Rhizobium sp. N324: one gene and its partner. The protein of the gene in region 1 binds, or shares a complex with, the protein of each later gene. Links are inferred from orthologs where the notes say so. Each region holds a gene or a part of one and is shown on either strand. Other genes may lie near its edges.

Evidence for each region.
Region 2: the proteins of metK (region 1) and groL are in contact, whole or in part, in a cryo-EM structure (PDB 8P4O), measured with the Escherichia coli proteins. The link is inferred for Rhizobium sp. N324 from one-to-one orthologs.

What each region holds. Positions count from the first base shown.
Region 1 is NZ_CP013630.1:408,132-419,005, forward strand. Bases 6,527-9,348 are described here. They hold metK (methionine adenosyltransferase), read right to left. Parts: upstream 8,646-9,348; coding sequence 7,407-8,645; downstream 6,527-7,406. Other genes in these bases: trmB (tRNA (guanine(46)-N(7))-methyltransferase TrmB), read right to left, coding at 6,697-7,398; AMK05_RS02035 (helix-turn-helix domain-containing protein), read right to left, coding at 8,824-9,243. In the rest of the region: radical SAM family heme chaperone HemW, read right to left, coding at 1-637; rdgB (RdgB/HAM1 family non-canonical purine NTP pyrophosphatase), read right to left, coding at 647-1,291; AMK05_RS01990 (VOC family protein), read right to left, coding at 1,292-1,717; rph (ribonuclease PH), read right to left, coding at 1,714-2,433; heat-inducible transcriptional repressor HrcA, read left to right, coding at 2,561-3,649; nucleotide exchange factor GrpE, read left to right, coding at 3,761-4,393; AMK05_RS02010 (nucleoside hydrolase), read right to left, coding at 4,437-5,381; AMK05_RS02015 (Hsp20 family protein), read left to right, coding at 5,618-6,043; AMK05_RS02020 (DUF1150 family protein), read left to right, coding at 6,091-6,348; lnt (apolipoprotein N-acyltransferase), read right to left, coding at 9,392-10,874. UniProt on the Escherichia coli protein: Catalyzes the formation of S-adenosylmethionine (AdoMet) from methionine and ATP.
Region 2 is NZ_CP013630.1:945,572-956,561, forward strand. Bases 5,544-8,481 are described here. They hold groL (chaperonin GroEL), read right to left. Parts: upstream 7,864-8,481; coding sequence 6,223-7,863; downstream 5,544-6,222. Other genes in these bases: AMK05_RS04535 (hypothetical protein), read right to left, coding at 5,544-5,606; groES (co-chaperone GroES), read right to left, coding at 7,935-8,231. Outside these bases: hisS (histidine--tRNA ligase), read left to right, coding at 50-1,573; AMK05_RS04515 (ATP phosphoribosyltransferase regulatory subunit), read left to right, coding at 1,748-2,869; hisG (ATP phosphoribosyltransferase), read left to right, coding at 2,866-3,561; AMK05_RS04525 (DoxX family protein), read right to left, coding at 3,644-4,057; AMK05_RS04530 (glutathione binding-like protein), read left to right, coding at 4,269-4,979; more of AMK05_RS04535, read right to left, coding at 5,160-5,543; AMK05_RS04555 (TIGR01459 family HAD-type hydrolase), read left to right, coding at 8,517-9,365; AMK05_RS04560 (bifunctional riboflavin kinase/FAD synthetase), read left to right, coding at 9,397-10,380; ileS (isoleucine--tRNA ligase), read left to right, coding at 10,665-10,990.

The DNA of each region.
Region 1 (10,874 bases):
TCAGCTGATAGAGCGAAAGATGATCGACCGCGTAGGAGATCGCTTGCCTCAGCTCTTTTTCCCATTGCTCGACCGTCTGATCCGGCCGGGCATAGATCAGGTCGAAAGACATGCGCGGAAAAATGTCGCGCGCCAGCCGGATCGCCTTCAGCGCATCGGCGACATCATGCAGCCGGCCGAGGAATTTCAGGTCCCGATCATCAAGCGCCTGCACGCCGAGCGAGACGCGGTTGACGCCGGCCGCCCGATAGCCGCGGAAGCGCTCGGCCTCGACGCTCGAAGGGTTGGCCTCCATGGTGATCTCGATACCATCGGGCACGTGCCAGTGCCGGGCAATGCCGTCGAGAATTGAAGACACCGTTGCCGGATTCATCAGCGACGGCGTGCCGCCGCCGAGGAAGATGCTGGTCACCGTCTTCGGCCCGCTCATCGCCCGCACCGCCGCCATCTCCTTCAGGAAGGCAGCGGTAAAGCGCTCCTGGTCCACCGGCTGGTGGCGCACATGGCTGTTGAAATCGCAATAGGGACACTTCGCCGCGCAGAAGGGCCAATGCACATAGACGCCGAAGCCGGGCTCGCCGGTATCGGGCAGCAGCGCCGCGTCGCGCGAGGGGCTTGGAGTGTCGAAATTGTCCACGTAGCGACCTTATGCCTCCAGGCAGGTTTCGACAAAGAGTTTGAAGGCGCGCGCCCGGTGCGACAGCGCCTGCGGCTTGCCGATGTTCCAGCCGTGTTTTTCCTCGCTGCTCATTTCCCCGAAGGTGATGTCGTAACCCTCTGGCTGGAAGACCGGATCGTAGCCGAAGCCCTGGGTGCCGCGTGGCGGCCAAGCGACGCTGCCCTCCACCTCGCCACGAAACAGTTCCGTGTGGCCGTCCGGCCAGGCAAGGCAGAGCACGCTGACGAAACGCGCGGTACGCTGTTCAGGCTTGGTCGCGCCCGCATCCTGCAGCGCCTTTTCCACCTTCGCCATCGCCATGTCGAAATCGCGCGTGCCGTCCGATGTCTCCGCCCAATTGGCGGTGTAGACGCCGGGATCGCCGTCAAGCGCGTCGACCACCAGTCCGGAATCGTCCGAAAGCGCCGGCATGCCGGCTGTTTTGGCGGAGGCCACCGCCTTGATCGTCGCATTCTCCTCGAAGCTGGTGCCGGTTTCGTCAGGTTCGACGAAATTCAGCTCGGCTGCCGATTTGGCGGTGAAGCCGAGCGGTCCGATCAATTCCTGGATCTCGCGGATCTTGCCGGCATTGTGGCTGGCGACGACGATGGTCTTCGTTTCGAGCTTGCGCATTCAGATATCCTGTTCGATGCCCCAGATTTTAGCCTCCGCGCATTCCAGGCTGTTGCCGGCGGGATCGCGGAAATAGATCGAGCGGCCGCCATTCGGCCAATGCACCTCGGATTCGATCGCCACACGGGCCGCTTTCAGTCGTTCGGCCATCGCATCGATGTTGCGACCGGAGACCCTGAAGCAGGCATGGCCCGCTCCGGTCGTGCCATGCGGCGGCACCTGCAGCGCGTCGGGCGCCGGTGGTTTGACCGTTTCCTCGGGATTGAAGATCAGCAGAACGCCGGGGCCGCAGCGGAAGAAGACATGCCGGTTGGCGGCGCGGGTGATCTTTTCGAGTCCGAGAACGTTCTCGTAGAACGCCTCGGCCTCATCGAGATCGCGCGCATAGAGCGCCGTTTCCAACATGCCTTCCAGCATGGGGTTCATCCCGCAATTGCCTGTTTCTGCAGGGCGACGAGTTCGCCGATGCCGTTCTTGGCAAGACCCATCAGCGAGGTGAATTCCTCTTCGCTAAACGGCGTGCCTTCGGCCGTGCCCTGGATCTCGACGATCCCGCCGGTGCCGGTCATGACGAAGTTGGCGTCGGTCTCGGCCGAGGAATCCTCGAGGTAATCGAGATCGATCACCGGCTGGCTGGCGAAGACGCCACAGGAAATGGCGGCGACATGATCCTTCAGGACCCGGTCGACCTTGATCATGTTGCGGCTTTCCATCCATTTCAGGCAGTCGTAAAGCGCAATCCAGCCGCCGGTGATCGAGGCTGTCCGCGTGCCGCCATCGGCCTGGATGACGTCGCAATCAAGGGTGATCTGGCGTTCGCCGAGCGCCTGCAGATCGACGACGGCGCGCAGCGACCGGCCGATCAGCCGCTGGATCTCCTGCGTGCGGCCGCCCTGCTTGCCGGCCGCCGCCTCACGCTTCATGCGCTCGCCGGTCGCCCGCGGCAGCATGCCGTATTCGGCCGTGACCCAGCCCTTGCCGGTATTGCGCAGCCATGGCGGCGTCTTTTCTTCGAGGCTGGCCGTGCAGAGCACATGCGTATCGCCGAATTTCACCAGGCAGGAGCCTTCCGCATGCTTGGAAAAATTGCGCTCGAATGAGACCTTGCGCATCTGGTCGATTTTTCTGCCTGAAGGCCGCATTCTTATCTCCTGGGGTTTGTTGACCGCTTCTACGATTGGCGGCGCCCATTTGCAAATTCCCTTTTGCCACGGCTGCGAGTTTGACTTACTTTTCGGGAAGTATCATCAGCGCGGGTTCGTAAGCTTCATGGGCATCAGGTCGACATCGGTTTCGGATGCCGTTGCTGCGCTGGACGAGCGCTCCAGGGAGATTTTTCGCCGCATCGTCGAAGGCTATCTGGAGAGTGGCGAGCCGCTCGGTTCGCGCAACCTGTCCCGCCTGCTGCCGATGTCGCTGTCGCCGGCCTCGGTGCGCAACGTCATGAGCGATCTCGAAGATCTCGGCCTCATCTATTCGCCGCATATCAGCGCCGGCCGGCTGCCGACCCAGATCGGCCTGCGCTTCTTCGTCGATGCCTTCATGCAGGTCGGCGATCTCTCCGCCGAGGACCGCGCCAGCATCGACCGTCAGGTGCGGGCCGAAAGCGGCGGCAATCCGGTGGAATCGATGATGAACGAGGCGAGCCGCATGCTGTCGGGCATTTCGCGCGGCGCCGGCCTGGTCATCACCTCGAAAAGCGATCCGGTGCTCAAACATGTCGAGTTCATCCGGCTGGAGCCGACAAAGGCGCTGGCCGTGCTCGTCGGCGATCACGATCAGGTGGAAAACCGCATCATTGAGCTGCCGGCGGGCGTCACCTCCTCGCAGCTGGCCGAGGCGGCGAATTTTCTCAACGCCCACATGTCCGGCCAGACCCTGCCGGAGCTGCGCAAACAATTGAGCCAGCTGAAGGATAACGTCCGTCACGAGCTCGACGCCCTGTCGCGTGATCTCGTCGAGCGCGGCATCGCCGTCTGGGCCGGCAGCCCTGATGAGGGCAAGCCGGCGCAGCTGATCATCCGCGGCCGCGCCAACCTGCTTGAAGGCCTTGCCGGCGCCGAGGATCTCGACCGGCTGCGGCTGCTGTTCGACGATCTCGAAAAGAAGGACAGCCTGATCGAGATCCTCAATCTGGCCGAAACCGGCTCGGGCGTGCGCATTTTCATCGGCTCGGAAAACAAGCTCTTCTCGCTGTCCGGCTCGTCGCTGATCGTCGCGCCCTATCGTGACGATGACGATCGGATCGTCGGCGCCGTCGGCGTCATCGGCCCGACGCGGCTCAATTATTCCCGCATCGTGCCGATGGTTGATTACACGGCCCAGCTCGTCTCCCGGCTTTCGCGCAATCCGCTTTGACGCCACTTTGAGGAAGACCGCGGAATTTTCGCTTCTTTGTCACGCAGACTTGATTTTTTCCGGTCAAACCTCGATATCGGGCGCATCTGAAGACACCCACCGGAGACCGTCATGACCGATGACACGACGAAAAACGGACCTGACGCAACTGCGGCCGATGCCGCAGCCGACGCTGCCGCCTACGTCGAGAACGATATCGCGCAGGAAGAGGCCCCCCAGCCTGATGCACTCGAGCTTCTGAAAGCCGAAAACGGCGAGCTGCGCGATCGCTATCTGCGCCTTGCCGCCGAAATGGACAATCTGCGCCGCCGCACCGAGCGTGAGGTCAAGGACGCCAAGTCCTATTCCGTCGCCGGTTTCGCGCGTGACATGCTGGCCGTCTCGGACAATCTGCGCCGGGCGCTGGATGCCATCCCGCCGGAGGTCAAGGACGCGGCCGATGCCGGCCTGACCACCCTGATCGAGGGCGTGGAGATGACTGAGCGTGCCATGCTCTCGGCGCTCGAGCGCCACGGCGTTCGCAAGCTGGAGCCGGTCGGCCAGAAGTTCGACCCGAATTTCCATCAGGCGATGTTCGAGGTGCCGAACCCCGAGGTGCCGAACAACACCGTCGTCCAGGTCGTGCAGGCAGGCTTTTCCATCGGCGAGCGCGTGTTGCGCCCGGCCATGGTCGGCGTCGCCAAGGGCGGCCCGAAGGCGGCCGAAGCCGAAAGCAATTCCGTCTTCGACGAGAAGGACGCCTGAAGTTGTTTTCCTTCTCTTGTGTGAGAGAAGGAAAACCAAAAGATCAGATGCGGGCGACGCGTTCGATCAGAAGATCGAAGAAACCGTCCGCATCGACATGACGCATCACCTTCGCATTGCGCTTTCGATCCGTCACATGCCACCAGTCGACCACCGTCATGCCGATGGTGAGTTCGGATTGGACCTCGATCGCGACATTGCAGTCCCGGCCCTGGAAAAGCTCCGGCTTCAAGAGGTAAGCGATCACGGTCGGGTCATGCAGCGGCCCGCCGTCGGAGCCGTATTTCTCGATATCGAAGCGCTCGAAGAATTCCAGCATCTCGACCATCGCCTTTGCCGGCGCCGTGCCGATCTCGGCCATGCGCTTCACCCGGTCCTTGCGGGTCAGCAATTGGTGCGTCACGTCGAGCGGCATCATCACGATCGGCACGCCTGAGCGGAAGACGATATCGGCGGCCTCGGGGTCGACATAGATATTGAATTCGGCCGCCGGCGTGATGTTGCCGCCCTCGAAGAAGCCGCCGCCCATCATCACCAGTTCGCGGATGCGCGGGGCGATGTCGGGCGCCTTCTGCAAGGCCAAGCCGATATTGGTGAGAGGCCCGAGCGTGCAGAGCGTCACGGTGCCTTCGCCCTCACGCCGCAGCGCCTCGATGATGAAGTCGACGGCATGGCCGGGCTGCAGCGCCATCGTCGGCTCGCTGAGTTCAGGACCGTCGAGGCCGGTCTTGCCGTGCACATGTTCGGCGGTCACCAGCTTGCGGGCGATCGGCGCGTCGGCGCCGGCAAAAACCTTGGTCTCCGTCCGGCCGCAGAGTTCGCAGACGATGCGCGCATTGCGGCTGGTCAGCGCCAACGGCACATTGCCGGCGACGGTGGTGATCCCCAGCACATCGAGCTCGTCGGGGCTGCCGAAGGCCAGCATGATGGCGGCCGCGTCGTCCTGACCGGGATCCGTGTCGATGATGATCTTTCTTGCGCCTGCCATCCAATGCACCGTTTTCTTCATTTCTCGTCGCAAATCGGCACATTGCGCGCCGGCACGTGTTGATGCGAGGCAGCAGGCGCTTTGTCAAGCAGCCCCGGCCGTCACCTTGAAATTGCGGGTGGCGCCGAGACGTCGCCTGCGTCTTGCAGCGCCGGGGTGCTGTCCCCATATTAGCGGCATCCGGATGCTGCCCTTAAGGTCCGGGATGGTCGCTTGCATCAAGGACTTGAAAAGAGATGAGCCGCATTACCCCTTTTGCCAGCCCGTTGCTTCTGGGCTTCGATGCCATGGAAAAGACGCTGGAGCGCATTTCCAAGGCAAGCGACGGATATCCGCCCTACAATATCGAACGCATCGGCGCCGACAGCGGCGCGCCGGAACGTCTGCGCATCACGCTCGCTGTCGCCGGCTTCGCCGAGGAGGAACTGGATGTTTCCATCGAGGAGAACCAGCTTCTGATTCGCGGCCGTCAGGTCGAGCAGGGGGAACGGGACTATCTCTATCGCGGCATCGCCGCCCGTCAGTTCCAGCGCACCTTTGTTCTTGCCGACGGCATGCAGGTGCTCGGCGCCGGTCTGAAGAACGGTCTGCTCTCCGTCGATCTAATTCGCCCGGAGCCGGCGCGCATGGTCAAGAAAATTAACATTTCGGTCTCACAGTAGCACAACGGTTTGTCGAACCGTTGGTCCCTTCTTCCGGAGGAACAGGAATGTTGATGAAAGAAGCCACGTCTCACTTGACCAAATCCGAGCTTGCCCACATCGGCAGCGGCGAGGTCGCCTATATCAGAAAAATGCGCACCGAAGAGGTCGCCAAATGCTTCCCCGAGGCGCCGGATATCGATCCGAACGTCGATCTCTGGGCACTGTTCGGCGCCGACGGAACACCGATTCTTCTGACGGACAACCGCTCCAGCACCTTCTTCAAGGCTGCCGAAGACGAACTTAAGACGGTCAGCCTGCACTGACCGTCAAGATAGTGCCTGGCGCGTTGTGCCGCTCTTGCGGTGCACTATCGCTTATTCGATTTCGCTGCGGAGGCTGCGTGAGGATAGGCTAATCGTCGTTCGTGCTGTGCCGTGTGGCCCCCTCATCCAACCCTTCGGGCCACCTTCTCCCCGCTGGGGAGAAGAGGAGGCAAGGCGCGCAGACACTGCCCAACCGAACTCTCCGCTTAAAGGCGCTCCGTCCAATTGGGGCGATAGCGAAGCGGCAATCTCCCTCTTCTCCCCAGCGGGGAGAAGGTGGCCCGCAGGGTCGGATGAGGGGGCCACACGGCACGCCCGTCACTATTGCCCTTTAGCCGCCGTTGAAACTCAGATCTTCCTGAACGTCAGATAGGCCGAAGACCGGCCCTCGCGTCGGGCCTTGGCCTCGTAGCGTGTGCTCGGCCAGCCCTCATAAGGCGTCAGCCAATCCGAGGCATTGTCGGCCATCCAGTCGAAGCCGCCATGGTCGCGGCATTTGAGCAGCGTCCAGTTGACATAGGTATCGATGTCGGAGGCGAAGCAGAACAGGCCGCCGGGCTTCAGCACGCGATGAAAGCGGTCGAGATTGGTCTTCGAGACGAAGCGCCGTTTCCAGTGCTTCCGCTTCGGCCAGGGGTCGGGATAGAGCAGGTCGATCTGGTCGAGCGAGGCGTCCGGCAGCCAGTCGAGCAATTGGGTCGCGTCGTCATTATAGACGCGGATATTGCGCGCGCCCGTCTCGCCGACGCGCGACAGCAGCTTCTGCATGGAATTGACGAAGGGTTCGACGCCGATAAAGCCGGTGGACGGTCTTTCCAGGGCGCGGTGGATCAGGTGTTCGCCGCCGCCGAAACCGATTTCCAGCCGCAATCTTTCGACCGGAGCCGCAAAAAGGGATGTCAGCGGCTCCAGCGGAGCCGCTGAGAGATCGATAAGGAATGCCGGCAGCAGACTGTTCAGCGTCTCGGCCTGATGTTCACGCAGGGCCTTGCCCTTGCGGCGACCGAAAAAGGCTTCGGTCGCCCGGCCGCGGCGTTCCATATCCGTCATGCTTTATCTCAGGCCTTCAGGCTTTCCTTGAGCGCCTTCACCAGATCGGTGCGCTCCCAGGAGAACGAGCCGTCACGGCCGGCCTTTCGGCCAAAATGGCCGTAGGCGGAGGTCTTGGCGTAGATCGGCTTGTTGAGGTCGAGATGGCGGCGGATGCCCGACGGAGACAGGTCCATGTTCTTGCGGATCGCCGCTTCGACCTGATCTTCGCTGATCTTGCCGGTGCCATGCAAGTCGACATAGATCGACAGCGGCTGGGCGACGCCGATGGCGTAGGAGATCTGGATCGTGCAGCGGTCGGCAAGGCCGGCGGCAACAACGTTTTTCGCCAGATAACGGGCGGCATAGGCGGCCGAACGGTCGACCTTCGTCGTGTCCTTGCCGGAGAATGCACCGCCGCCATGCGGGGCAGCGCCGCCATATGTGTCGACGATGATCTTGCGGCCGGTGAGGCCGGCATCACCGTCCGGTCCGCCGATGACGAACTTGCCGGTCGGGTTGATGTACCACTTGCAATCGTCGGCGATCTTCAGTTCGCCGAGCGCTTCGCGGATATAGGGCTCGACGACGGCGCGGACTTTCTTCGAATCCCAGCTCTCGTCGAGATGCTGGGTCGAAAGCACGATCGAGGTCGCTTCCGACGGCTTGCCGTCGACGTAACGCACGGTCACCTGGCTCTTGGCATCGGGGCCGAGCTTGGCGACTTCGCCGTCGCCCTTTTTGCGGGCGACTGCCAGCAGCTGCAGGATTTTGTGGGAATAATAGATCGGGGCCGGCATCAGATCCGGCGTTTCGCGGCAGGCGTAACCGAACATGATGCCCTGGTCGCCGGCGCCCTCGTCGCCCTGCTGGTCGGCAGCGCTGTCGACGCCCTGAGCGATGTCGGCCGACTGCGAATGCAGGAGCACGTCGATCTTGGCCTTCTTCCAATGGAAGCCGTCCTGCTCGTAGCCGATATCCTTGATGGCGCGGCGGGCGGCGGCCTTGAACTTCGACGGATTGATGACGTCCTTACCGTCCTTGTCCTTCTTCATCAGGCTCGGGGGAAGGCGGACTTCACCGGCGATGACGACGCGGTTGGTGGTCGCCAGCGTTTCGCAGGCAATGCGCACGCCCCACGGGTTGACGCCTGTCTTGGCCGCTTCGCGGTAGACCAGATCGACGATCTCGTCGGAGATGCGGTCACAGACCTTGTCAGGGTGACCTTCGGCAACAGATTCGCTGGTAAAGAGATAGTTCGCGCGCATTCCGGGATTCCCCTCAAAGAACAAAAGCTAGCTAGTAGGTACTCAGTTCGAGGCCCGATGACAAGCGCAGAAGGACATAAATATATCTTTATATCCGCGGCAAAGTGACAAATTTTGCCCTAAAAACGCAAAAAAGGCGGCCTTTCGACCGCCTTTCGGATTTTGCGATGGGGGTGGCTCAGTCGGAATCGGCCTCGGCTGCCAGAGCCTTCACCAGCTCCACGACCTTGCGGCGAACCTTCGGATCGGAAATCTTGACGAAGGCGCGGTTGAGCTGCAGTCCTTCGGACGAGGAGAGGAAATCGACGACGTAATTCGAGCTGGAGGCTTCCGCCATGCCGCCGCCGGCGCCGGAATGTTCGCCGGGTGCGTCCTCGAAGAAAAAGGAAACCGGAACATTGAGGATGTTCGAGATATTCTGCAGGCGGCTTGCGCCGACGCGGTTGGTGCCCTTTTCGTATTTCTGAATCTGCTGGAAGGTGATGCCGAGGCTTTCGCCGAGCTTTTCCTGGCTCATGCCCAGCATTGTTCGGCGAAGGCGAATACGGCTGCCAACATGGATGTCGATCGGATTCGGCTTCTTTTTGTTTTCAATCATGGTCGTGCCCTAGCTAAGAATTTCAACCTGTTTAACCGGCATGCCCCTGATCCATCCCAAACGCCACGTTGCAGGTGGTGAGAACCCACCTTTGAACATAGGTTCGGAACGCCGATTGTCATCACTATGCAATTTTAGGGGTTTTTGGTCAATTCAACCCGGAAATAAAACCTCTACGAGAAACCAGCGCAATCAAAATGAGCAGGATCTCGGTCAACCAGAAGTATGTTTGCCGGGAGTATGTCGTTCGGGCTTCTACGCCTGGCCTATCAAGAGTTGCATCAATATAGCCGATTTGTTCGAGGTCGAGGCCGGCAACAATCTCGCCTCGTGCATTCACAATTGCTGAAATACCGCTGTTGGCGTCGCGAATCAGCGGCAATCCGGTTTCAACAGCCCGCACCCGCGCCTGTTGGAAGTGCTGATAAGGGCCGGGCGTCGCACCGAACCAGGCATCATTGGTGATATTGAGGATCGCATTGGCGTCTTTGATGTCGCCGGTCATTTCCTCCGGGAAAATGATTTCGTAGCAGATTAGCGGATAGAGATTGAGCCCGCCGGGCAGCGCCAGCAGGTGCCGGCTCACTGCTGCTGAAAACCCTCCCGGCATCTCGACGACGTTCTGGATGCCGAATTCGGTGAGCAGGTCCTCGAAGGGCAGGTATTCGCCGAAAGGCACCAGATGCACCTTGTCGGAGGCGGCGACGATCTGACCGCGGCCGTCGATGACATAGATGGAATTATAGTAGCGCGCCGGCGTGCCCGGCCCCATCTCCTCGGCGCGCACCGCGCCGGCGATCAGGATCTGGTTGTCGTCGAGCGTATCGGCGATCCGCGTCAGCGCATCCTGGTTGTCGGTCAGGATGAAGGGGATCGAGGTTTCCGGCCAGACGATGATATCGGGCTTGCGCCCGCCATTTTTCGGCGCTTCGGCCGACAGCTTCAGATGGGTCTCGAAGATCGCATTGCGGTCGGCATCGTTATCCATCTTCGCAGCTTGGTCGATGACGGGCTGCACAAGCCGCACCACTGGCTGCTTATCTTCCGGCAAGGCCGCCGCCCGCGGCGCCAGATAGAGGGCATAGGCGCCGTAACCGAGATGGGCGGCAAACAGCAGGACGGCGAGCGCGATGCCCGCCCGTGCGCCTTGCCGGGTGCCGGCAAGGGCCGGCGCGGAGAAAATGAAGACGGCAAGGGCCGTCACCCCCATCGCCCCGATCACATGCGCCGACTGCATCATCAGCGGAACCGGCATCATGCCGTAGCCGATGGCGTTCCAGGGAAAGCCTGTGAGAACAACGCTTCGCAGCCATTCCATCAGCCCGAAGCTGGCCGCAAGTGCGGCGATCCGTCCCATGCCGTCGGACCAGAAGATGCGGGCAAGTGCGGCCGCCAGGCCATAGAAAATCGCCAGGCAGGCCGGCAGCCCGAGAATGGCGAGCGGCAGCGCCCAGGCGAATTCCTCCTGATCGACCAGCAGCGCATGGCCGAGCCACCAGAGACCGGCGACGAAATAGCCGAAGCCGAACAGCCAGCCGGTGGCAAAGGCCGGCCACAGCCTGCCGATGAGGCCGCTTTCCGGCGAAGCCGCCGCCCCGTCGATCAGCCAGACGAGCAGCGGGAAGGAGACG
Region 2 (10,990 bases), 540 kb from region 1 along the record:
CCAATCCGCTAGGAAACCGCCACTGTCACAGTCAGCGGAATTCCCGGAAATGAACGACAAGCAGAAGAAGCCGCAAAAGCTCAAGGCCCGCCTGCCGCGCGGCTTCGTCGACCGCACGGCCGGCGATATCCGCGCCGTCAACGAGATGACGGCAAAGATCCGGGAAGTCTACGAGCATTATGGTTTCGACCCGCTCGAAACGCCGCAGTTCGAATATACCGATGCGCTCGGCAAGTTCCTGCCTGACAGCGACCGGCCGAACGAGGGCGTGTTCTCGCTGCAGGACGACGACGAGCAATGGATGTCGCTGCGTTATGACCTGACGGCGCCGCTCGCCCGCCATGTCGCCGAGAATTTCAACGAAATCCAGCTGCCCTACCGCACCTATCGCGCCGGTTACGTCTTCCGCAACGAGAAGCCGGGCCCCGGCCGCTTCCGCCAGTTCATGCAGTTCGATGCCGATACCGTCGGCGCGCCGGGTGTCCAGGCTGATGCCGAAATGTGCATGATGATGGCCGATACGCTTGAAGCGCTCGGCATCAAGCGCGGCGACTACGTCATCCGCGTCAACAACCGCAAGGTCCTGGACGGCGTGCTGGAGGCGATCGGCCTCGGCGGCGACGACAAGGCGGGCCAGCGGCTGAACGTGCTGCGCGCCATCGACAAGCTCGACAAGTTCGGGCCTGAGGGCGTTGCCCTGCTGCTCGGTCCCGGCCGCAAGGATGAGTCCGGCGACTTCACCAAGGGCGCCGGTCTCGACCAGGCGCAGATCGACAAGGTGCTGTTCTTCGTCGGCATCAAGGACTACGCCGAAAGCGCCGCTCAGCTCGCCGAACTCGTTGCCGGAACGTCGAAGGGCGGCGAAGGCGTCGAGGAACTGAACTTCATCGGCGCGCTTGTTGCGAGCGCCGGCTACCAGTCCGATCGCATCAAGATCGATCCCTCCGTCGTGCGCGGCCTCGAATATTATACCGGCCCGGTCTATGAGGCCGAACTGAGCTTCGACGTCACCAATGAAAAGGGCGAAAAGGTCGTCTTCGGTGCGGTCGGCGGCGGTGGCCGTTATGATGGCCTGGTTTCCCGTTTCATGGGCCAGCCGGTGCCGGCAACCGGCTTTTCGATCGGCGTTTCCCGCCTGATGACGGCGCTGAAGAACCTCGGCAAGCTCGGCGCCAGCGAAATGATCGAGCCGGTGCTGGTGACCGTCATGGATGGCGATGTCGAGGCGATGGGCCGCTATCAGAAGATGACGCAGCAGCTGCGCGCCGCCGGCATCCGTGCCGAGATGTTCCAGGGCAATTGGAAGAAGTTCGGCAACCAGCTGAAATATGCCGACCGCCGCGGCTGCCCCGTCGCCATCATCCAGGGCGGCGATGAGCGCGCAACCGGCGTCGTGCAGATCAAGGATCTGATCGAGGGCAAGCGGCTCTCCGGCGAGATCGAGGACAATGCCAGCTGGCGCGAAGCCCGCGTGGCGCAGGAGACGGTGCCGGAAGCCGACTTGGTCGCCAAGGTGAGGGAAATCCTTGCGGCGCAGGCGGAGGATCGGAAGAGGGCGGGTGATGCGCAGTAAACCCCTCCCCAACCCCTCCCCACAAGGGGGAGGGGCTTTACGTGGCGCCGCCGTGCCCAACGCAGCATTTGCTTCACCGGAGGTCCTCTCGATTTGGTTCGACGATCGCCGCGAATTAGTCCCTCCCCCTTGTGGGGAGGGGTTGGGGAGGGGACTTTTCCCGGGAGCGACACCATGCCCCTGATCAACCTCCCGGAATTCTCTACTGAGCTGCTTGCCGAATTCGACGCCCGCAAGGCCGAGCGCATCGATACGCCGGTCATTCAGCCGGCCGAACCCTTCCTCGATATCGCCGGCGAGGATCTGCGCCGCCGCATCTTCATGACCGAGAGCGAAACCGGCGCCAGCCTTTGCTTGCGTCCGGAGTTCACCATCCCCGTCTGTCTGCGCCACATCGAGACGGCGACCGGCACGCCGAAGCGTTACGCCTATCTCGGCGAGGTCTTCCGCCAGCGCCGCGACGGCGCCAACGAATTCTACCAGGCCGGCATCGAGGATCTCGGCGATATCAACATACCGAGCGCCGACGCTCGCGCCATCGGCGACGCCACCGGCATTCTCGCCCGCCTGCTGCCGGGCCGGCGCCTGTCGGTGACGCTCGGCGACCAGGCGGTGTTCGAGGCGGTCGTTCAGGCGCTCGGCCTGCCGCTCGGCTGGCAGAAGCGGCTGATCCATGCCTTCGGCAACATGACCCAGCTGGAAGCCCTGCTGGCCGGTCTCGTCAGCCCGCAATTCGTCACCGGGCTGGACGACGATATCGCAAAGCTTGTCGCATCAGGCGACGAGCAGGCGCTGGTCTTCCATCTCGAGCAGGAGATGCAGGCCACGGGCTATTCGACCAATGCCAGCCGCTCGCCGCTGGAGATTGCCCGGCGGCTCAAGGAAAAGCTCATTCTTTCCGAGACGCGTCTCGACGATGCCGCCTTCCATGTGCTGGAAGAGTTCCTGTCGCTCGACGTGCCGCTCGTCAATGCGTCGGCGGCGCTCGCCGGCTTTGCCGATGCTGCCGGCCTGAAGCTCGGCAATGCACTCTCCCGTTTCAACGGTCGCGTCGGCGCCCTTGCCGATGCCGGCGTCGATCTGTCCTGCCTCGATTACCGCGCCGCCTTCGGACGGCCGCTGGATTATTATACCGGCCTCGTCTTCGAGGTGACGGCGGAAGGCTCAAGCGCGGTTCTGGCCGGCGGTGGCCGCTTCGATAAGCTCCTGACCTTCCTCGGCGCGACCGACCGCATTCCGGCCGTCGGCTTCTCCTTCTGGCTCGACCGCATCGAAACCGAAAGGGCAGCCGCATGACCATCACCATCGCGCTTCCCTCCAAGGGCCGGATGAAGGACGACGCTTCGGCGATCTTCGAGCGGGCCGGCATGCCGATTTCGGCCGTCGGCAACGACCGCTCCTATCGCGGCCGCGTCGAAGGCTGGGACGATGTCGAGGTCGCCTTCCTCTCGGCCTCCGAGATTTCCCGCGAACTCGGCAACGGCACCGTCGATTTCGGCGTCACCGGTGAGGATCTGATGCGGGAGGGTTTTGCCGAAGTCGACAAGCGCGTCGAATTCTGCGCCCGCCTCGGCTTCGGCCATGCCGATGTCGTCGTCGCCGTGCCGGAGATCTGGCTGGATGTCGAGACCATGGCCGATCTCGGCGACGTCGCCGCTGATTTTCGCGCCCGTCATTCCAGGCGTCTTGCCATCGCCACCAAATACTGGCGCCTGACCCAGCAGTTCTTTTCGAGCCAGCACGGCATCCAGCTTTATCGCATCGTCGAAAGCCTCGGCGCCACCGAGGGTGCTCCGGCCTCAGGCTCGGCCGATATCATCGTCGACATCACCTCCACCGGCTCGACCCTGCGCGCCAACCACCTGAAGGTGCTCCAGGACGGCGTCATCCTGCATTCGCAGGCCTGCCTCGTGCGCGCCCGCAAGCAGAGCCATGCCGACGAGCCGGTTGTCCAGGCAATCATCGACGCAGTGCGCGCCGCCCTCTGATCCTAGCCATCAATGCATAAGAGAACCCGCCGTCAATTCAATGACGGCGGGTTCTCTCATGTCTGGGAGGATGTCTGCTGGATCAGGCAGCCGCATAGGCGCCGCGGCGGGCGTCAATCGAATAGGCGCCGGCACCGACGGTGGCGAGCAGGATATACGCGCCGGCCAGAGTGATGTTCTTCATGACCATGATCTGGTTGAGAATGTTCACGAGTTCCGTGCCGCTTGCGTAGGGCAGGTGAAAGGCAACGCCCGTGAAGACACAGAAGGCGGCGAGCAGCCAGCCGGCGATGCGGACCTGGAAGCCGGTGAGAACCGCAAGGCCGGCCAGCAGTTCGAAAAGGCCTGCGACATAGGCCAACAGGGTTGCTGCCGGCAGGCCGGCACCGGCGATCATGCCCGCAGTACCGGCAGGATCGGTGAGCTTCATGAAGCCGGAAAGGATGAACATGAAGGAAAGAAGAATGCGGGCAATCAGGATGATGGCGTTCGACATGGATATTGTCTCCGTTTGAAGGACTCTGGAGATCTTGGTGCCCCGGCACCGGATGGACCTCGGATGCCTCCTATGTCGCTTTTTTCTTCTATTGTGGAAAGATAAACGGAAGCGGACAGTTTGTTCAATAATATGAAACGATGTCCCGCCGTCGTCGCTTGCCTTTCACAAAGCCGGTCTTTTATGGTCGCCACCCAACAAGGAGAATCCGATGGCAGATCTGTCCGCATTTCCGATCACGACCCGCTGGCCGGCGAAAAATTCTGACATCATCCAGCTCTATTCGTTGCAGACGCCGAACGGGGTCAAGGTATCCGTCGCCCTCGAAGAACTCGGGCTCGCCTATGAGCCGCATTATATTTCCTTCGCCGTCAACGAGCAGAAGTCGCCCGAATTCGAATCTCTCAATCCGAACGGCCGTATCCCGGCGATCATCGATCCGAACGGGCCTGATGGCAAACCGATCGGCCTTTTCGAATCCGGCGCCATCCTGCTCTATCTCGCGGAAAAGACCGGCAAGCTCATCCCCGAGAATGCCGCCGGCCGCTACGAATGCATTCAGTGGGTGTTTTTCCAGATGGCCGGCATCGGCCCGATGTTCGGCCAGTTCGGCCATTTCTATAAATTCGCCGCCGACAAGGTCGCCAACAATTCCTATCCGGTGGAGCGCTATCGCGATGAGTCCAAGCGGCTGCTCGGCGTGCTCGAAGGCCGGCTGAAGGGCCGGCAGTGGATCATGGGCGATCAGTATACGATCGCCGACATCACTACCTTCACCTGGGTCCGCGGCGCCGACATCTTCTATGGTGGCCGCGAGGTTCTGGACTATGCGAGTTTCCCCGCCGTTTCGGATTGGCTGCAACGCTGCATCGCCCGCCCGGCCAGCGCCAGGGGGCTCAATATCCCGGTCAAGCCGGAATAGCTGACGGCCAGAGATCGCCGCCTGCCCCTCATCCGCCTGCCGGCACCTTCTCCCCGCACGCGGGGCGAAGGGGATATGCCGCTACCTCACCGTCAGCCATTTACCTCGCGCAGGGCACGTCCCCTCTCCCCGTAAAACGGGGAGAGGGTTAGGGTGAGGGGCAGACGTTCCCTACCGCCTCTATTGCCGGTTGGCAATCTGCCTCGCACCTTCGAGCTTGAAGCGCGGAAAGACGAAGACGCCAGCCATGCTGCCGCTGTATTTCTCCTCGAGTCCGTTTGACTCGCCCATGCAGAATAGCGGCTGGCGCAGGCCGTTCGGCATGATGATCGTCGTCGAAAAGCAGAAGGAGGAGCAGTGTGTTGCTGCCTGTTCGAACAGTTCCAGCACGTGACTGCGATCTCCGGAATCGTAGCATCGGATCAGGTTCAGCAGTCCGCATTCCTCTGCGGAGAGGCCGTGCAGCATGGCGCTCCATTTGCCGAGACGAAGCACGCCGCTCGCCAGATCTCCGGCCCAGCTTTCGGAAACGGAAAACTGCGCCAGCATCTCGTGCTGTTGATTGTTGTCGTTCATCGAACCGGGCAGCAACGGCACGGCTGCATTGGCTTTGGCAATCTTAAACACAGGCGTTCCCTCGTTCGCATGCGGCTCCTCCGCCGCACGCTCGGCAAACACTAGAGACAGGCTTATGCAGCAGCGGTCATAATGCCCGCACCCATACCAGCGATCATTGCCACGGCTATCCGAGCCTCCAAACCGGAGCCCTTCGACACCGACTATTCTGGCATCGCCTTCCCGCGCTCGTCTGACAGCGAAAATGATCGCCGGGCGCGCTTCAATTGCAGCGCGGATTTATAGGAACTTTTGCACAAACGGCAACGGCTTTTTAAGGGGCGTTCGGATCGCGATCCTTTTGCCGGAGATGTTAGCAGCCCCGCGCTGCTTGGTGAGAATGGAGGCCGGGAGTTCAATTTTAGGCGCCTTTCCCCCGTTTCGCCTCACTTGGCGGGAGATAAATCCCCGCAAGCTGACGATTGCCCGCATGTTGCATGGAGAGAAAAACAAACAGCGGCGCAAGCCTCGCGAAAGCTTGGCCGGTCGGCACATACGATGCGCGGCACAAAATAGCGCGCAACGGATCGAATCGTTTCGAGCAAAGCTTGCGGCAAAAAGAAAAGGGCGACCCGAGGGCCGCCCTTCCTGTTCCGAATGCCGGAATGTGTGAAAGGCCTATGGCCTATCACATCATGTCCATTCCGCCCATGCCGCCCATGCCGCCAGGCATGCCGGCAGGGGCATCCTTCTTTGGCAGTTCGGCGATCATGGCTTCGGTGGTGATCAGCAGCGATGCGACAGAAGCAGCGTTCTGCAGCGCGGTACGAACGACCTTGAGCGGGTCGACGATGCCCATGGAGATCATGTCGCCGAATTCAGACGTCTGGGCGTTGTAGCCGAAGTTGTCTTCATTCTTGTCGAGGACCTTGCCGACAACGATCGAGGCTTCGTCGCCTGCGTTTTCAGCGATCTGGCGAACGAGGGCCTGCAGGGCGCGGCGAACGATGTTGATGCCGGCTTCCTGGTCGTCGTTTGCACCCTTGACGGTGATCTTCGTGGAGGAGCGCAGGAGAGCGATACCGCCGCCGGGGACGATGCCTTCCTGAACGGCAGCGCGCGTCGCGTTGAGTGCGTCGTCGATGCGGTCCTTCTTTTCCTTCACTTCGACTTCCGTCGAGCCGCCGACGCGGATGACGGCAACGCCGCCGGCGAGCTTGGCAAGACGTTCCTGCAGCTTCTCGCGGTCGTAGTCGGAGGTGGTTTCTTCGATCTGGGCCTTGATCTGGGCAACACGGCCTTCGATGTCGGACTTGGCGCCCGAACCGTCGACGATCGTGGTGTTTTCCTTGGAGATCGAAACCTTCTTCGCACGGCCGAGCATGTCGAGCGTGACGGATTCCAGCTTGATGCCGAGGTCTTCGGAGATCACGGTGCCGCCGGTCAGGATGGCGATGTCTTCGAGCATGGCCTTGCGGCGATCGCCGAAGCCCGGAGCCTTGACGGCAGCGATCTTGAGGCCGCCGCGCAGCTTGTTGACGACGAGGGTCGCAAGAGCTTCGCCTTCGACGTCTTCAGCGATGATGAGGAGCGGCTTGCCGGTCTGAACGACGGCTTCGAGAACCGGGAGCATCGACTGCAGGTTCGAGAGCTTCTTCTCGTGAAGGAGAATGAAGACGTCTTCGAGGTCGGCGACCATCTTTTCCGGGTTGGTCACGAAGTAGGGGCTGAGGTAGCCGCGGTCGAACTGCATGCCTTCGACGACTTCGAGTTCGGTTTCGGCGGTCTTGGCTTCTTCAACCGTGATGACGCCTTCGTTGCCGACCTTCTGCATGGCTTCGGCAATGTCGAGACCGACCTGCTTGTCGCCGTTTGCGGAGATCGTGCCGACCTGTGCAACTTCTTCCGAGGTGGAGATCTTCTTGGCCTTGGCCTGGAGATCCTTTACGACGTCGGCCACAGCGAGGTCGATACCGCGCTTCAGGTCCATCGGGTTCATGCCGGCTGCAACGGCCTTGTTGCCTTCGCGAACGATCGCCTGGGCAAGAACGGTTGCAGTCGTGGTGCCGTCGCCGGCGATGTCGTTGGTCTTCGAAGCAACTTCGCGGACCATCTGGGCGCCCATGTTTTCGAACTTGTCTTCGAGTTCGATTTCCTTGGCGACGGAAACGCCGTCCTTGGTGATGCGCGGAGCGCCGAAGGACTTGTCGATGATGACGTTACGGCCCTTCGGGCCGAGCGTTACCTTGACTGCATCGGCGAGAATGTCGACGCCACGCAGCATCTTTTCGCGCGCGGTGCGACCAAACTTGATTTCTTTAGATGCCATGATTGAAACTCCTCAATTCGAGTGTCCGGGTTCTGGGACCCGTCGGCTACGTCGGAAAGGCCAGCGGCTGATCAGCCGATGATGCCCATAATGTCGGCTTCCTTCATGATCAGAAGGTCTTCGCCGTCGATCTTGACTTCGGTGCCGGACCACTTGCCGAACAGGATGCGGTCGCCAGCCTTGACGTCGAGTGCGACGACCTTGCCGGACTCGTCACGAGCGCCGGAACCGACGGCGACGATTTCGCCTTCCTGCGGCTTTTCCTTGGCGGTATCGGGAATGATGATGCCACCCTTGGTCTTGGCTTCGGACTCAACGCGGCGAACAACGACGCGGTCGTGAAGGGGGCGGAAGTTGGTGCTTGCCATTGTCTAATCCCTCGATCGAATGACATTCGCGGACCGGAGCGGCCCACATGGATAGATGTTAGCACTCCCTTGCGGTGAGTGCTAGCGACGAGCATTTAGGGATGGCTCCAAGAGGAGTCAATGAGAGCCATCACGAATTTTTGTGCCGGAATTGTGAAGAGGCCGGAGAATTGCGGAGATTGCCGCCGAAACCCGGCGCGCTGGGCCGGCCGCGAAGAAAATGCCTTGCCATCGCCTTGCGCCTTTGCAATGTCACCGGTGACTGAAGCAAATCGGGAAATCGGAATGGCCAGGCGGATAGAAAACTTCTCGGAGATAACAGGTCATTATGACGTGGTGCTCTGCGATGTCTGGGGCGTCGTTCACAACGGCGTCGATCCGTTTCCGAAGGCCGCCGCTGCCCTTCAGACTGCCCGCGAGAGCGGCGTCGCCGTCGTCCTCATCACCAATTCGCCGCGCCTTTCCTGGCAGGTGGTCGAGCAACTGCGCCAGATCGGCGTTCCCGACGGCGCTTATGACCGGATCGTCACCTCGGGCGACGTCACCCGCCGGCTGATCGCCGAAGGGCCGAAGACGGTGTTTCTGCTCGGCCCCGAGCGCGACAAGGCGCTTCTCGAAGGCATCGGCGTCGAGCGCCGGCCGGCTGAGGAAGCGCAATCGCTCGTCTGCACCGGCTTTTTCGACGATGAGACCGAGAAGCCGGAAGATTACACCGACATGCTTCTGGAATTCAAAGCCCGCCAGGTGCCGATGATCTGTGCCAATCCCGACCTTGTCGTCGAGCGCGGCCACCGCATCATTCCCTGCGCCGGCGCCATGGCCGCCTATTACGAGCAGCTGGGCGGCAGCACCCGCATCGCCGGCAAACCGCACCGGCCGATCTATGAGGCGACGCTGGCCGCGGCCCGCGAGCTTCGCGGCGATTTCCCGGTCGAGCGCGTGCTGGCAATCGGCGACGGCATGCCGACAGATGTGCGCGGCGCCTTGAATTACGGCCTCGACCTTCTCTACATCAGCGGCGGTATCCACGCCAAGGAATACACCTTGAACGGCGAGACCGACGAGGCGATCCTCAACGCCTATCTCGATCGGGAAAAAGCCGCGCCGAAGTGGTGGATGCCCCGCCTTGCATGAAGACACGCCTCGCATAAAGAGAAGCCAGCCGATGACCGTCTTCCACCGCAATGAAACCCGGGAACCCTTGCCCGCCCACCTTAAGGGCGGCGTCATCGCCATCGGCAATTTCGACGGCGTGCACCGGGGCCACCAGTCTGTGCTCAGCCGCGCGCTGGAAATCTCCAGGGCGCGCGGCATTCCCGCTCTGGTGCTGACCTTCGAGCCGCATCCGCGCACGGTCTTCCGGCCTGAGGCGCCGGTCTTCCGTCTGACGCCGGCGCCGCTGAAGGCCCGCATCCTGGAAACGCTCGGTTTCAGCGCCGTCATCGAATATCCGTTCGACTACGAGTTCTCGCAGCGCTCGGCTGATGATTTCATCCATTCGATCCTCAAGGATTGGCTCGGCGCCTCCGAGGTCGTCACCGGCTTCGACTTCCATTTCGGCCGCGGCCGCGAGGGTGGTCCGGCCTTCCTGATGAATGCCGGCCAGACCTATGGCTTCGGCGTCACCCTGATCGATGCCTTCCGCGACGAAAACGCCGATGTCGTCTCTTCGAGCCATATCCGCGCGCTGCTGAAAGAAGGTAGCGTCAGCGAAGTCGCCGGCATGCTCGGCTACCACTACACGGTCGAGGCCGAGGTGATCGACGGCGAAAAGCTCGGCCGGCAGCTCGGTTTTCCCACCGCCAACATGCGCCTGCCGCCGGAGGTGGAACTTGCCGCCGGCATCTACGCCGTCCGCTTCCGCCGCCAGGACGGCACGCTGCACGACGCCGTCGCGAGCTACGGCCGCCGTCCGACGGTGACGGAAAACGGCGCGCCGCTGCTCGAAACCTATCTTTTCGACTTCAGCGGCGATCTCTACGGCCAGCGCTGCGCCGTCTCCTTCTTCGGCTATATCAGACCCGAGCTGAAATTCGACGGCCTCGATCCGCTGGTTGCCCAGATCAAGCGCGACGAGGAGGAGGCAAGGGCGCTGCTATCGGGTGTGACGCCGCTGGGCGAACTCGACCGGAAGCTTTGTTTTTCCTGAAGTTGAGAGTCTGGCTGCAGTCGGGAGGGCAGTGATTCCGGCCATCGGCGCCGATTGCGAGCCCACGAATTCTGCTCTTCCTTTTCCGGGCAAAAACGCCTATGAACCGGCCCTATGACGAAATTTCGGCTGGCGATGACGATGCGAATTATCGGCCCGGCCTTCCGCGCGCGCTAAGCGGCCGGGAGGTCCGGGTTTTTGGCGCTTGGATATGAGCGCTTCCGTCACCAGCTTTTTCACGCCGTTGCGCCCCTTCCTGGGCCGCCAGAAACGATTGTCCCGATATGACCGACACAGCCGAAAAGATCGACTATTCGAAGACCCTCTATTTGCCCGAAACCGATTTCCCGATGCGCGCCGGCCTGCCGCAGAAGGAGCCGGAGCTGGTCAAGCGCTGGCAGGAGATGGGTCTCTACAAGAAACTGCGCGCCTCTGCCGCCGGCCGCGAAAAATTCGTGCTGCACGACGGCCCGCCCTATGCCAACGGCAACATCCATATCGGCCACGCGCTGAACAAGATCCTCAAGGACGTCATCAACCGCTCGTTCCAGATGCGCGGTTACGACGCCAATTACGTGCCCGGCTGGGATTGCCACGGCCTGCCGATCGA